DNA from 2 places in the Paenarthrobacter sp. YAF11_1 genome. Region 2 is predicted to be linked to the other one. Evidence: riboswitches for the same ligand, from Rfam matches in the RefSeq annotation. Region 2 holds a riboswitch; the other holds the start of a gene.

The links. A riboswitch is a leader RNA that binds a small molecule or an ion and turns the genes downstream of it on or off. The one in region 2 is predicted to bind S-adenosylmethionine.
Region 1: another riboswitch for S-adenosylmethionine. It lies ahead of AB4Y77_RS16875 (hypothetical protein); the one in region 2 lies ahead of AB4Y77_RS01155 (aminotransferase class V-fold PLP-dependent enzyme).

Annotation. Positions count from the first base shown of each region.
Region 1 is NZ_JBFRDF010000011.1:87,681-95,013, forward strand. It holds gene AB4Y77_RS16870 (sodium:solute symporter) at 1-1,198, shown strand, start outside; SAM riboswitch class IV at 1,402-1,521, shown strand; gene AB4Y77_RS16875 (hypothetical protein) at 1,538-1,846, shown strand; gene AB4Y77_RS16880 (hypothetical protein) at 1,843-2,040, opposite strand; gene AB4Y77_RS16885 (VIT1/CCC1 transporter family protein) at 2,274-3,446, shown strand; gene AB4Y77_RS16890 (matrixin family metalloprotease) at 3,530-4,429, shown strand; gene AB4Y77_RS16895 (matrixin family metalloprotease) at 4,539-5,501, shown strand; gene AB4Y77_RS16900 (LOG family protein) at 5,509-6,648, opposite strand; gene AB4Y77_RS16905 (gamma-glutamyl-gamma-aminobutyrate hydrolase family protein) at 6,724-7,333, shown strand, end outside.
Region 2 is NZ_JBFRDF010000001.1:238,010-245,342, reverse strand. It holds gene AB4Y77_RS01165 (metal-dependent transcriptional regulator) at 1-494, opposite strand, end outside; gene AB4Y77_RS01160 (class I SAM-dependent methyltransferase) at 504-1,328, opposite strand; gene AB4Y77_RS01155 (aminotransferase class V-fold PLP-dependent enzyme) at 1,401-2,810, opposite strand; SAM riboswitch class IV at 2,843-2,956, opposite strand; gene hisN (histidinol-phosphatase) at 3,141-3,953, opposite strand; gene rsgA (ribosome small subunit-dependent GTPase A) at 4,008-5,123, opposite strand; gene aroA (3-phosphoshikimate 1-carboxyvinyltransferase) at 5,126-6,496, opposite strand; gene AB4Y77_RS01135 (DoxX family membrane protein) at 6,503-7,018, opposite strand; gene AB4Y77_RS01130 (sigma-70 family RNA polymerase sigma factor) at 7,213-7,333, shown strand, end outside.

The DNA of each region.
Region 1 (7,333 bases), on a different contig from region 2:
CGGCAGCAGGGCCACACAGACCTCAGGCATCGTCATGCTGGCGTACACGCTCATGCTCTGCGCTACGTCCACCGGCGCCTACGCCACCATCTTCGTGGTGCTCTTCGACTGGGAACGCTGGCTGGCCATCGCCGTTGGCGGCGCGATCGTCCTGGTGTACTCCACCATTGGCGGCATGTGGTCCATCACCTTGGCCGACCAGGTCCAGTTCATCATCAAGACTGTCGGCATCTTCTTCCTCATGCTCCCGTTCGTCCTGAACGCTGCCGGCGGCATGGACGGCATCCGTGAGCGCCTCGACGACACCTTCTTCCAGATCGATGGCATCGGCGCCCAGACCATCATCACGTATTTCGTGGTCTACACGCTGGGCCTGCTGATCGGCCAGGACATCTGGCAGCGCGTCTTCACCGCCAAGACCCCCACGGTTGCCCGTTGGGGTGGCGCCACGGCCGGTGTCTACTGCATTCTCTACGGCATCGCCGGCGCCCTGATCGGCCTGGCTGCCCGCGTGGCCTTGCCGGATATCGATGTCGCCAACCTCGGCAAGGACGTTGTCTACGCAGAGGTAGCCACCCACATCCTGCCCGTCGGCATCGGCGGCCTGGTCATGGCCGCGGCTGTCGCAGCCATGATGTCCACCGCTTCCGGCGCCCTGATTGCCGCAGCAACGGTGGCACGTGCGGACGTTGTCCCGTTCGTGGCCAGCTGGTTCGGAAAGACCATCAACACCGATGACAGCGAAAACCCCGAGCACGACGTCAAGGCAAACCGCTACTGGGTTCTTGGACTCGGCATCGTAGCAGTTCTGATTTCCATGGCAGCACAGGACGTGGTGGTAGCCCTCACCATCGCTTACGACATCCTGGTAGGCGGCCTCCTGGTCGCAATTCTGGGCGGCTTGGTGTGGAAGCGCGGCACGGGCATCGCCGCTGCGTGGTCCATGGCAGTGGGATCGGTGTTGACTCTGACGCTGCTGATCCTCTTCGCCGTGGGTGTCATTCCGAGTGCGGACGGCGTCTACGCCAACGAACCGATCTACTTCGGCCTCGCTGCCTCGTTCATCGCCTACGTCGTGATTTCACTGCTCACCCCGCCAACGGATCCCGCCGTCCGCGCGGCCTGGGACAAGCGCGTTGCAGGTGCCGTCTCTGAGGAACTCCCGCCTGAGGCCCACCCGGTCAGCAGCCACAAGTAACGCAACAAGCAACAGAGCAACGTTCGACGGCGGCGCCTCCCCTTTCCGGGGCGGCGCCGCCCTTGTTTTATGCCCGCCGTTGTTTTGCCTCCGGGAACTGGGCGTTGCGTGGCCCGCTTTGCGCCCTAAAGCCCCGCCAAAGCACGCAGAGCAGGCCTCACAACGGGAGGGGGTTGGGGTGCTGTGGGGTAGGGTGGTCCCAGCTTCAAGAGATGTGGTGCCAAGCTCCGACTGGCCACACACCAACCCCATGTTCACGGGTGGTTCGGATGAGGAAGCGGCCCGTCCCGGACCAGAGACAACCGAGCGGGCAAGAGCACTCCCCCAAGGAGCAGTCCCTTGCCATACCAAGGCGATACCACCCCGGCACCAAGCAGTCCGGCACCAAGCACCCCGGCACCAACAGCCACGCCCACAGTTACGGTGATTCCCGCCGTCGACCTTTTCATGGGCACGGTCACCATCACCGCGAAGGCCGGAACCCGGCGGTTTGGACATCCCCAGCCGCACCTGATCGCGCAAGCGTTGGCCCGGGCCGTCCGTCCGACGCGCTGGTGTGAGTCGTCCAAGACACTCACGGTGACTGTTGCCGCCGTCGGCGAACGCGAGGGTGTGCGGCAGCACTACACCCTCACCCGGGAGGACTAAGCCTGGATTTCCTCGTCCTCGTCGCGGAATTCTTCGGTTTCATCGATCGGGACCACGCGTTCGTCGTCCTCCGGGGCGTCCACTTCTTCCACCCAGGCCTCGTCCACTTCCTGGTCCTCTGCGTAGTCGTAGGCCGGATCCGACTCGATGGTTGCCCGGTCCGGGTGCTTGGCGTGTGATTCGGTGGTGTCCATGCTGCAACCTCCGTCTCGTGGGCTGCYCAAAGCCCAGTTGAACGTGTGCGGGGAGGGCCCCCGCCCCTGTCCTTCCATCTGAGCACCGGCTCAGTCGAGGGTCAAGGACGGCCGGAAATTACGGTGCACCGAACATTCCAGCTAAGGAATACCAGCCAAAAATCCGCGCGGATAAGCGGTAGTGTGGGGCGTGCAATGGGGCCGCAACTACCCCACCCAGCACAGGAGAGAAAGTGCAACAGCACCAGGAATCCCCCGGTTCGTCGAGCCCCGCTCCGGACCCCACCCCGGAATCGGCAGCCCCCGAAAACGACGTAACGCAACCGCCGCCGCCCTCGCACGCCGACATCCGCCGGTGGCGTCAGTACCTCGCCGATGAGCGTGCCGAGGCCGCCGTGTACCGCGAACTCGCCCAGAGACGCGACGGCGAAGAACGCCAAATCCTGCTGGCCCTTGCCGAAGCCGAAGGCCGTCACGAGGCCCACTGGCTCAAGCTCCTGGGTGAGCACGCCGGAATGCCCAAGGCCGCATCATCCCGAAGCCAGTTCCTGGGCTTCCTGGCCCGCAACTTCGGGTCCGTCTTTGTGCTGGCCCTGGCCCAACGAGCAGAGGGCCGCTCCCCCTACGGCACCGAACCCGCGGCAACAGCTGCCATGGTGGCTGACGAACAGATCCACGAAGAGGTGGTCAGGGGACTGGCCACCCGCGGCCGGAACCGGCTTTCCGGTACTTTCCGTGCCGCGGTCTTTGGCGCCAACGACGGTTTGGTGAGCAACCTGTCGCTGGTCATGGGCATGGCTGCCACCGGCGTACCCAGTCCGGTGGTGCTGATGAGCGGTGTGGCAGGTCTTTTGGCCGGCGCACTGTCCATGGGCGCCGGCGAGTACGTCTCGGTCCGCTCCCAGCGGGAACTGCTCAATGCGACCCTGCCAACCCAAGCCACCCTCACGGCTGCACCGTCGTTGGACATCGAGCACAACGAATTGGTGCTGGTGTACCTCGCCCGCGGCATGACGCGCGAAGCCGCTGAGCATCGCGCCGCAGAGCGCATGGGCGTGTTCAGCTGCGACTGCGATCCCAGCCTCTCCTTGCAGCCTGAGAAACCTGCTACCGACGAGCACGAATCCGTCGGCTCCGCGTGGGGCGCCGCGGTGTCCAGCTTCTGCTTCTTCGCTTCCGGTGCGGTCGTTCCCATCCTGCCCTTTATCTTCGGCATGACGGGCTTTGCCGCCTTGATGGTGGCCGGTGTCCTGGTGGGCATCGCGCTTCTGGCGACCGGCGCCGTCGTGGGCTTGTTGTCCGGAACGTCGCCGCTGAGCCGCGGACTGCGCCAGCTCGCGATCGGCCTGGGAGCTGCGGCCGCCACCTACGGGCTGGGCCTGGTGTTCGGGGCAACCATCATCTAGTTTGGACGGCTCCCCCGCAGCCCGTAATGTTGGTTCGTCCTCCGCGCTGCCCCGCGTGACCAGGGCGTGAGGAATGGAGAACCGTGGACTCGGAGCGGGAAACGCGTGCGCCCAAGCACCGGCGTGCCGGGACGGCCTGGCGCATTCTCCGCGGCGTGCTGATGGCCGGAATTGCCGCTGTGGTGGCAGTGCTGGTCAGCGGATTCCTGCATGGAGACCCACGGATCACCGCCCTTTTCCCGGGTGTGAGCGTCCCAGGTGCCGCGCAGGACGGGCACCCCGGGCAGAAGCAAACGGCGCCTGCACGTGCAGCAGACGCCCCGCCGCCCGGAGTTGAGGAGGCGGACGCCCCGTTGGCCTCGCCGAAGGCGCCGGAAACTACCAACGGTTCGTATAAGTTCCTGGCCACCAACGACGACGGCACTCCGGTGGGGTACTCGCCATGCCGGCCGCTGCACTACGTGGTGAACAACGCTTCCGCGCCGGAGGGTTCCGATGCACTGTTGGAGACAGCGATCGCCAATGTCTCCGCCGCTTCAGGGATCCAGTTCGTCAACGACGGCACCACCGACGAATTGCCGGTAGACCGGCGGGAGCCATACCAGCCGGCCAAGTACGGCGACCGGTGGGCGCCCTTGCTGATTTCGTGGACCACGCCAGAGGCCGCTCCGGCTTTGGCGGACAAAGTCATTGGCACCGGCGGCAGCACCATGTACTCACTCAACAACGGACCCAAAAGCTACATCACGGGCAGCCTGGAGCTGGACACCCCGCAGGTCTCCGAACTGCTCGCTGACCCCGAAGGCGCCGACTACGTCCTGGCGGTCATGCAGCACGAATTGGGGCACGTCATGGGTTTGGACCATGTGGAAGATCCGGTCCAGCTGATGTACCCGGAGATTGGCGCCCCTGACGGTCTTGCGGCCGGCGACCTGACCGGACTGCACCTCCTTGCCTCGGCCCCCTGCCGCGAGGATATCTAAGAGCCCGTTCAGTCCGCCATGGACTCCCGGCGGTACCGGACTTATGCTGTCGGGAACGGCCGACGACGGCGCCCCACCTCCCGTCGCAGCCTCCACGTCAGGGGGTTCCATGGAACCTTACGGGTCGCCCGAGTGGCAGGACCCCGATCCTTCCCGCCCCCATGATCCTCCGCATGGCCCCTACCGGCCCGAGGGAACGCTGGCACCGCCGGTCCGGCAACCGGCCACGCCACGGCCGCCCGTCAAGCACAGCAGCACCGCCGCCATCCTGTTCTTCCTGGGCATCCTCGCATTGGTGTGCGCGGGGGCGTATTTCAGCGGCGACCTGCAGCGGTTCCTGTACGGCTCCTCCGCCACGCAAAGCCAGGCACCCCGGCCCGGGTTGGTGCCGTTCGGGCAGCGCCAAGACCCTCTGCCCGGTCTGGAAGAAGCCGACGCGCCACTGGGAACTCCGGCACCGGTGAACCGGACCAGTACCTCGTACAAGTTCCTCGCCGTGAAGGAGGACGGAACGCCCCTGGCTTACTCCCCGTGCAGGCCCATCCACTACGTGGTGAACGCGGATCTCGGGGATCCGTCCTGGCAGCCATTGGTGGACGAGGCCATTCGCCAAGCCAGCGTCGCCACCGGATTGAAGTTCGTCTACGACGGCCCCAGTTCCGAGGTCCCGTCCACCAACAGGCAGGGATACCAGCCCGCCAGATACGGTGACCGGTGGGCGCCCGTGCTGATCGCGTGGAGCACTCCGGAGCAGGTACCGCGCCTGACGGGCCAAACCGTGGGCTTGGGTGGCAGTTCCTCGATTGGCCTGAGCGATGGCTACAAGGCCTATGTCACCGGAACCGTGTCCCTGGACGCCCCACAGTTCGCCGGCATCGTGGACACCTCCGAGGGCAAGGAGATCGGGGTAGCGGTGATCATGCACGAGCTGGGACACCTGTTGGGCCTTGACCACGTGGACGACCCCCGGCAACTGATGTTTGACCAGGCTTCCTGGGTCCGGCAGTACGCTGCAGGCGACAGGACCGGCTTGGCCCAACTCGGCTCGGGCCCCTGCAGCAAAGACTTCTAGCTGTGCCTCACGCGTGAGTGGAGACCACTGCGAGCGCTTCCTCCACGGTGTCCACCAGGAAGATCTTCTCCTCCATCGGTTTTCCCGCGGCGAGGCTCTGCAGCATCGGCCAGGCTGGGAGTGTCCGTTCCCAGTGTTCACGTCCCACCAGCACCATGGGACTGATGGTTTCGGGTGCTCCGTAGTAGTTCTCGCAGGCGTCCTGGAAGATCTCCTGCACTGTGCCTGCGGCGCCCGGAAGGAAGACGATCCCGCCGGTGCACAGTTCCAGCAGGATGGCTTCCCGGACGGCATTGGCGAAGTATTTGGCAATGTGTGTGGCGAACAGGTTCGGTGGCTCGTGGCCGTAGAACCAGGTGGGGATCCCGAGTGTCGCGGTGCCCTCCGGACAGCGTTCGACGACGGCGGCTGCTTGCCGCGCCCAGGTCGTCACCGAGGGCCTGAACCCCGGTACTCCGGCGAGGGTTTCCAGCGCGGCTGCAGCATCGGCGTCGGACGTTCCGCTCAGGTAGGCGCCCATGTTGGCTGCTTCCATGGCCCCGGGTCCGCCGCCGGTGGCGACAGCGAATCCTGATTGGGCGAGCAGCCGGCCCAGCCGTGCGGCGTCGGCGAAGTCGCTGGTCCCGCGCTGGGCGGCGTGTCCACCCATGACACCCACTGTTTTTGTGCCGGAGAGTGCTCCGTGGTCCAGGAGTTCGTCCAGGGCGTCGCCGATTGCGTGGTCGTGCAGGGCCGCGGCGAGGGTGGCATCCAGGCTTCCCCGCTGCCCGGGGAGGATGCTCCACTGGTAGACCCGGGCGTCGAGGGTTGTCTCGTACTCTGTGGAGGAGATGTCCGGGTAGAGTTCCGCTGCCGTGTACAGGCTGTTCCGGTAGGGGTCGAACGGCACGCCCTGCATCGTGGGAAAGATCAGCGCTCCACGGCGCCGCAGGCTCTCTTCCACACCCTCGTCGAAGGTGCATCCCAGGAAGATCGCGCCCTGGGCGTCCAGGGACTTGAGCTCCCGTGCGTGTCCCCGCAGGTCCAGTGACTGCGCGTGCCAGCCATTCATGGACCCGGCTCCTGCGGTCACCAGATGGTGGAAGTGGACCACGCTTTCTATGTCGAGCGTCCGCGGGCTCGGGTTCAGGGCGCCGGTGCGATTCATGGTTTCAGCGTAGTATCGCCAAGGCTGTGACGCGGGCGTTTGCGCACCGGGCAGCTGTCCAGTGCATCATGAAACATGAAGAGTTCAGAAGTTGCCCGTCCGCGCATCGGTGTTCCGGTACGCCTCAGCAGTTCGGACACCCCCGACGCCCGGGTGGGCGAAGCCAATCAGCTCTTCACCTTCATCGTGGACCTGCTGCGCGAGGCCGGTGCCCAGCCGGTCCTGCTGACGCCGGTTTCGGCGGACAGCGCAGGCCGCTTGGCTGCCGAGATGCAAATGCTCGACGGCGTGCTGCTCCCCGGCGGCGGCGACATCAATCCCCGTTTGTACGGCCAGGACCCAGAAGACTCCCTGTATGACGTGAACCAGGAGCAGGACCACCTGGACATGGACGTTGCCCGCGCTACCATCGACGCCGGCCTGCCTCTGCTGGGCATCTGCCGTGGCCATCAACTGCTGAATGTTCTGTATGGCGGGACGCTGACCCAGGACATGGCCCCGACCTCGGTAAACCACAGTGGCCTGGATCCACACGATCCCGCAGCCAGCGAGTGGTCCTGGCATGACGTCCGGCTCACCCCCGGATCCAAGGCTGCGGCCCTCTATGGCTCCCCCGGCGGGTCCACTGTCAAGGTCGCCTCGGGGCACCACCAGGCGGTGGCCAGGGTGGGCGAGGGATTGGCTG
Region 2 (7,333 bases):
CTGATCCTGGTGATACGCCCGGAGTGTCCTTGGTCCAGTTCGATCATGCGGTAGGCGTGCGGCAGTTCAACGGAGCCATCCGCCGAGGGAATCGGATCGCCGTGCGGGTCCCTGACCGGGTGGCCAAGTTTGTCGGACATCCGCTCGATAAAGGTATCTGACACCGCATGCTCCAGCATCTCGGCTTCATCATGGACCTCATCCCAGCTGTACCCGAGTTCTTCCACCAGATAGGTCTCAATGAGGCGATGCCGGCGCACCATGGCAAGGGCCAGGCGCATACCCGCCGCGGTCAAGCGAATGGCGCTGTAGGGCTGGTGGTCCACCAGTCCCTGGTCCTTGAGCTTGCGGACCATTTCTGACACGGAGGAATTGGCTACACCCAGGCGCTGGGCAAGCTGGGAGGACGTTATCGGCTTGTCTTGCCACTCTGTATACGAGTAGATGACCTTGACGTAGTCCTCTATCGAGGAGGAGGGCGTACTGGTCTTCACACCCCAAGCCTACCGTGGCTGCACAGGGCGCATCTTGAACGCCCGCCAGGTCTGCGTCACGTAGGGCAGCGGAACGGTCTCTCCCGGTGCGTGCCCGAGGTGCTCGTAGAGGTACCACTCCAGGTTGCCCATGACCTTCGCCCGGGTGGCGTCGTTGGCGCGGAGATAGTAGCTTCGTGACTTAGTGAGCTCCATGATGTCTTCCGGCGTCGCGTCGTCCGCCCACCGGGTGAAGTGGCTCTCCAAGCCGGCAAATTCCGGTCCGATAAGTGGACGGAACCCGGGCTTGTGGACGTCCCCTGCATGCATGATGCGCGAGAGCCGATGAACCCAGGGCACATCGGTGTCCAACTGGTTCCAGACCAGTCCCAAGGTCCCGTGCGGCCGCAGGATACGGGCTATCTCGGAGCTCGCGGCAAGGGGATCGCACCAATGCCAGGCCTGGGCAACACTGACGACGTCGAATGCTGAGTCCGTCAGTCCCGTTGCTTCGGCCGTTCCCTCCAATGCGCGGACGTGTGGATGGGACTTCCGCAGTTGCTCCAGCATGTCGGTGGAAGGGTCGACGGCGGTAACGTCCAGCCCGCGCTCTACGAGGAGCGCAGTGAACTTGCCAGTGCCGGCTCCCAGATCCGCAGCGGCGGTGGCTCCTTGGGGAACCAGCCATTCCACGGAGCCCAGGGGATATCCGGGCCGAACGCGATCGTAATGCTCTCCGCCGTCTTGGAAGCTCTGGCCGAACTCGTTGCGACGGTCAGCGTGGAGCTTGGGACCACGTGGTCCGGCAGGTCCGGGAATGCCGGGCTGTCCGCTGGGGGCGGCCGGAGAACGCAATGCCACCAAAACTCCTTCACAGGGTCGCTGAAAGATACCCTACGAATTTACCGCAGCCGGGGTAAAGCGCGCTTAGTCAACGGTGCAGGGAGCAGCGCCTGCAGTGCCGGGCGTGTTGGGAGCCCACTCCGGGTAGGTTCGGTGGTCGTTGGCAGGTACCCAGCGGCCCTCGTCCACCACGTAGTCCCAGCCCAGTCCGTTGCGCTTGAGCCCTTCGATGCCTGCGAGCAGCCTCGTGGCGTCCTCCAACCGGGAGCCGACGCCAAAGCTGGCACGCAAGGACCCGGAGGGAAGTCCGAGTCGCTTGAGCAGTGGGTGGGCGCAGAAGCGTCCATCCCGGAGGCCAACTCCGTGCTCGGCGGCCAGATAAGCGGCCACCAATCCGGCGTCGAATCCTTCCACGGAGAAATTGACCACACCAATGGTGTCGTCGGAGTCAGTGAAGATCTGGTGCACAGTCACGCCGTCGATGGCTTCCAGGCCGTCCACCAGGTACGTGCGGATGGCGGCTTCGTGGGCGTGCCACGCGTCTTGGTCCAACCCGGCGAGGACCTGCGTGGCGCGGGCGAGGGTTGCGGCACCCAGGACATTGGGGGACCCGCCTTCATGGCGGGCAGGGCCCGTTGCCCAGCTCACGGAGTCCAGGCGGGCTTCACGGACGGCGCCGCCACCAGCCAGGTGGGGAGTCCCGGCGTCGAGCCAGTCCGGGCGGCCCACTACGACGCCTGCGCCGAAGGGGGCATAGAGCTTGTGGCCGGAGAACACGACGTAGTCAACATCGGCCTCCGTGATGTTGATCCGGCGGTGAGGTGCCAGCTGTGCGGCATCGACTACGATCCTGGCGCCGTATTCGTGCGCAAGTGCTGCGAGTTCGGCGATCGGCAGGATTTCACCTGTCACGTTGGAGGCACCCGTGACGGCGAGCAGGCTGACCCCGCCTTGGGCCAATTCGTCGCGAAGCTTGTCCACTGTGGCGGCCAAGGTGGAGGCCGCCACGACGCTGCGGTGCGGGACACCCTGCCAGGGAAGAAGGTTGGCGTGGTGTTCGATGTCCAGGTACAGGACTTCCCCGGAGAAGCGGCCGTCGATCTGCGGCAGGCAGCCAGCCAGTAGGTTCAGGGAGTCTGTGGTGTTTCGCGTAAAAATCACGGAATCGTCAGGACGCCCACCGACGAACTCACGGACAATGTTGCGCGAATTCTCGTAGACCGACGTGCTGATCTGGGAGGCAAAGCCCGCGCCGCGGTGAACGCTGGCGTAGTAAGGCAGGACCTCGTTGAGGTAGGCCGAGACGATGGTCAGGGCCGGAGCCGATGCTCCGTAGTCCAGATTGGCATAGCGGACGTGGCCGCCCTGGATCAGGGGTGCCTGCAGCTCAGCGCCAGTGACGGCGGCGAGTGGCCGTGCTGCTGCAGCTGCCTGTGACGGGGTTTCGCCGGCAAAGGACGGAATGATGTTTGAATCGAACGTGACTGTGCTCATGGGACCTCACTCAAGAGGGACCCCCATAGGGGGATCCGCGCTTGCCGCATCCGTTCCGGACCGGCCGGGTCGTCACCCGGGGCACCCCGCCGCGAATGGAGGGTTGCCGGCCAGCAAACCGGGGTTTAGCGCTGGCACTCGTGACCTGTAAAAAGGTTAGGGCACCCCCAGCGGCCCCTCCAAAGTCACTTCGCTTTGTTAAGCACTTTGTTACGCCGGGTTGTAAATCGCCGGTTTGGCGAAGAAAAAACGGCGGAGGCCTCCAAAAGGAGGCTTCCGCCGTCGAATATTCGCTGAAGAGCAGCTTGTGAACCGTGAAGGGAACCTGCGCTAGAGGAGGTCGTCCAGGTCTGGGTTGAGCCGTTTGAGGACTTCCGAGTGAAGGATGGAGTTGGTGGCCAGCGCGTTGCCGCCGAACGGACCGTCGTCGCCTTCCAAGGAAGTGAAGCGGCCACCGGCCTCCGTGACGATCGGGACGAGAGCTGCCATGTCGTACAGGTTCAGCTCAGGCTCGCACGCGATGTCCACTGCGCCCTCGGCCACCAGGCAGTATGACCAGAAATCGCCGTAGGCCCGGGTTCGCCAGACATCCTCGGTAAGCCCCAGGAACTCGTCCAGGTTCCCGCGTTCCTTCCACCCGGACAGGCTTGAGTAGGACAAGGAGGCATCGGACAACTGGGAAACGTTGGAGACCTTCAACCGGGTGGCAGCGGCAAGGGACCGGCCCATGTAGGCACCCATGTCCTTGGCAGCCCACCAGCGTTTGCCCAAGGCGGGTGCACTGACGACGCCGACCACGGGTTCGCCCTCATCAACCAGTGCGATCAATGTTGCCCACACCGGCACGCCCCTGACGAAGTTCTTGGTCCCATCGATGGGATCAATGATCCAACGGCGTGAGCCGTGTCCGCTGCTGCCAAACTCCTCGCCAAGGACAGCATCCCGGGGACGGGAACGGGAGAGCTGACCCCGGATGGCCTCCTCCGCTGCTTTGTCTGCGTCGGTGACAGGTGTGAGGTCTGGCTTGGTTTCGATCTTCAGGTCCAGAGCCTTGAAGCGGTCCATGGTCTGGGCATCGACAGAATCAGCGAGGACGTGGGCAAGGCGCAGGTCATCGTTGTAGGTGGAAACGGGATGGGTCATGCCACCAAACTATCCTGAAACGCGCGCTGCAGCGGGGACGTGAAGCCGCAACGATCAGTTGACCGTGCCCAGTTCCTTGGTCTCTTTTGCTTCCAGTCGGGGGTCGGCACCGAGCAAACGGCGCAATGAGGCCAACCGCGCTACCCCTGACGGTCCTGCATGGCCGTCGTTCACCCACGGATCCAGCCCGCAGTTGATGGCAGTGGCGTCGTGCTTGCAGCCCCGCTCACAGGCCTCCGTCCCGGGCTCAAGATCCGGAAACGAGTGCAGAATCCGGTCCGGGTCCACATGGGCAAGGCCAAAGGACCGGATACCGGGGGTATCGATGATCCAGCTGCCGGCCGGCGCGTCGACGAGCTTCAGGGCCAAAGCGGAGGAGGACGTATGCCGTCCACGTCCTGTCACAGCGTTAACGCCGCCGGTGGCCCGCTCCGCCCCTGTCAGCGCATTGACCATGGTGGACTTGCCCACGCCCGAGTGGCCGAGCATCACGGTGACCTTGCCGCCGAGGTGGGAGCGCAGTTGGGCAACGGCGTCCTTGTCCAACCGTGCGGACAGGCCGTCATCGGAGCGGGCGTCGATGCCGCCTGCTTCAGAGTCTGCCGTGCGGCTGATGATCACCGGGAAGTCCAGGCTGAGGTAGTTGGCAAGCAATTCCGCCGGATCCCTGACGTCCGCCTTGGTGATGAGCAGCAGCGGCTCAATGCCGGCGTCGTAGGCTGCCACCAAGGCACGGTCGATGAATCCGGTGCGCGGTTCGGGGTTGGCGGCTGCAACAACAATGACCAATTGGTGGGCGTTGGCCACTACCACCCGTTCGATGGGGTCGGTGTCGTCAGCACTGCGCCGCAGGAGGGTTCGTCGTTCTTCCACCCGGACCAGCCGCGCGAGCGTGTCCGGCGAGCCGGAGACGTCCCCCACCAACGCGACGAAGTCCCCGGGTACTACCGGGTTCCGCCGCAGTTCGCGGGCGCGCGCAGCGATGACGACGCGTGCGTTCGCGGAGTCCTCGTCCACAATCGCCCTGTAGCGTCCGCGGTCCACGGTGATGATCCGGCCGATCACGGCGTCGTCGTGGCTGGGTCTGTCCTTGGTCCGCGGCCTGGAACCTTTTTTGTTGGGTCGGATCCGGACGTCGGATTCATCCCAGGAGCGTGCATCACGGCCCATGGTCAGTTCTTGGCCCCATCCGCGCTGGAGATGGTTTCCACCATTCGAGCCCACATTTCCGGGAACTCCGGCATGGTCTTGGAGGTGGTGGCAATGTCTTCCACCCTGACGCCTTCCACGGCGAGGCCCAGGATGGCGCCGGCAGTGGCCATGCGGTGGTCGGCGTAGCTGTGGACCACGCCGGCGTGCAGTGCCGCGGGGCGGATGATGAGGCCATCGGCGGTCTCTTCGGCGTCACCGCCCAGGGAGTTGATTTCGGCAACGAGTGCCGCGAGCCGGTCTGTTTCGTGGCCTCGGAGGTGGGCAATCCCCGTCAGCCGCGAGGGGCCGGCGGCCAGGGCGCACAAGGCGGCAACGGTGGGTGCGAGTTCGCTGGTTTCGTCGAAGTCGGCGCCCTTGATGACCGGTCCACCGGTGACAGTGAGGGTCCCGTCTTCCATGGTGACGCTGGCTCCCATGGTGGCGAGGATGGTCCGCCACATATCGCCAACCTGGGTGGTGCCGGCCGGCCAATTGGTGACCCGTACCGTGCCCTGTGTCGCCAGGGCCGCGGCCAGGAAGGGACCGGCGTTGGAAAGGTCCTGCTCGATCCTCTGGTCAAAGGCGTTGATGGGTCCGGGGGAGACCCGCCAGTGGTTGGGTACTGAGTCATCCACACTGACGCCCACGCTGCGGAGGACCGCCACGGTCATGGTGATGTGGTCCAGGCTGGGTACGGGCTTGCCGACGTGCTCCAGGTGGAGGCCTTCGGTGAAACGGGCGCCGACCAGCAGCAGCGCGGACACGAACTGCGATGACGCGCTGGCATCGATCACTAAGTGGCCGCCCCGGACCTCGCCGGTGCCGTCCACTGTGAAGGGAAGGGCCGACGGCGTCCTGCCGCCTTCGGCTGCCACGGGGACTCCGAGGGCGGTCAACGCCTCGATGATGGTGCCCATGGGCCTGTTGCGGGCGTGGGGATCGCCGTCGAAGACGGTAGCTCCCTTGCGCAAGGCCGCCAGCGGAGGAACGAACCGCATGACGGTGCCGGCGAGGCCGCAGTCAATGGCTGTTCCGGCGCTTGGGGCAGCGGGATCCATCGGGGTGATCTCAAGGTCAGGGCCGTAGTCGCCGTCGCCAGGGACTTCCGTGACGGTGGCACCCAACTGCCGCAAAGCCTGGATCATGAGCGCGGAATCACGGGAATGCAGAGGAGCCCGCAGCCGCGAGGGACCATCCGCCAAAGCCGCCAGCACGAGGAACCGGTTGGTCAGCGACTTTGAACCAGGTACCGTCACCGTGGCGTCCACGGGCCCTTTGGCGTAGGGTGCCGGCCAGAGAGGCAGCTCTGCGGCTGTGGTTGATCCGGTGTTTGCGGCGGTGGTACCTGTCATGCTTCCTTATGCTCCAACTGCGTTGTCTACGGCCTTGCGTACTGCTTTGTCTGCCCGCTTGATTTGCTTGCCCGTCACCTTTTTGGCGTCGGCAGCCAAGTGCTCCGCACGCCAGGCAATGCTCGGGCGTCCGTCGGTATCAACCGAGGCAAGAAGGACCCCGCCGGTCAGCGAGATGTTCTTCAGCAGCTGGGCCTTGCGTGCGCTCCGCCCTTCTTTGGTGCTGATGTCCGCTGAACGCCATTCAACGTAGGAGTTCAACGCCGACGTCACAGCCAGCACCGTTGCGGCAAAACGGGTGAGCTTCCCGAGCCCAAGCAATGCGCCGGCCCCCAGCTGGGCACCTCCGAGGAGGCGCGCGAGGGTCTTCTCATCGGTGGTGAAAGGCAGGGACTCCGAAGCCCGTCGAAGGACGGGAGAGAGCTGCTTGGCGGTGTCGTCCGCGTTCCTGAGCTTGTCAAGACCTGCGACGACGAAGCTGGACGCGAGCATGGGCCGCGCGAGAAAACGGATAACAGACATGTCTTGCCTCCTGGATGGCTTGCCACACTATGTCAATGGTTTTGTGTTCAGGTGTTGTGTTCAAGGGGTGCAGTCTGCTCTAGTCTTGCACCTTTGCGGAATAATTACCCAGCGGCGGCCGTTGTGAACTAGTGGTGCGGTGGAGACCGGACTGCGGCAAAGGTGTTGCCGCCTTGGTGAACGGAGTTGATTTCTTGACTTTGGTTAAGGACCGTGTGGTTCTACCGGAGCGCGGGTATGGGACACAGCCGGATTCCCCGCAGCTGACAGTAGACTTGGCAACGATGAGCACCACGGAACCGGCCGCAGCGGCCA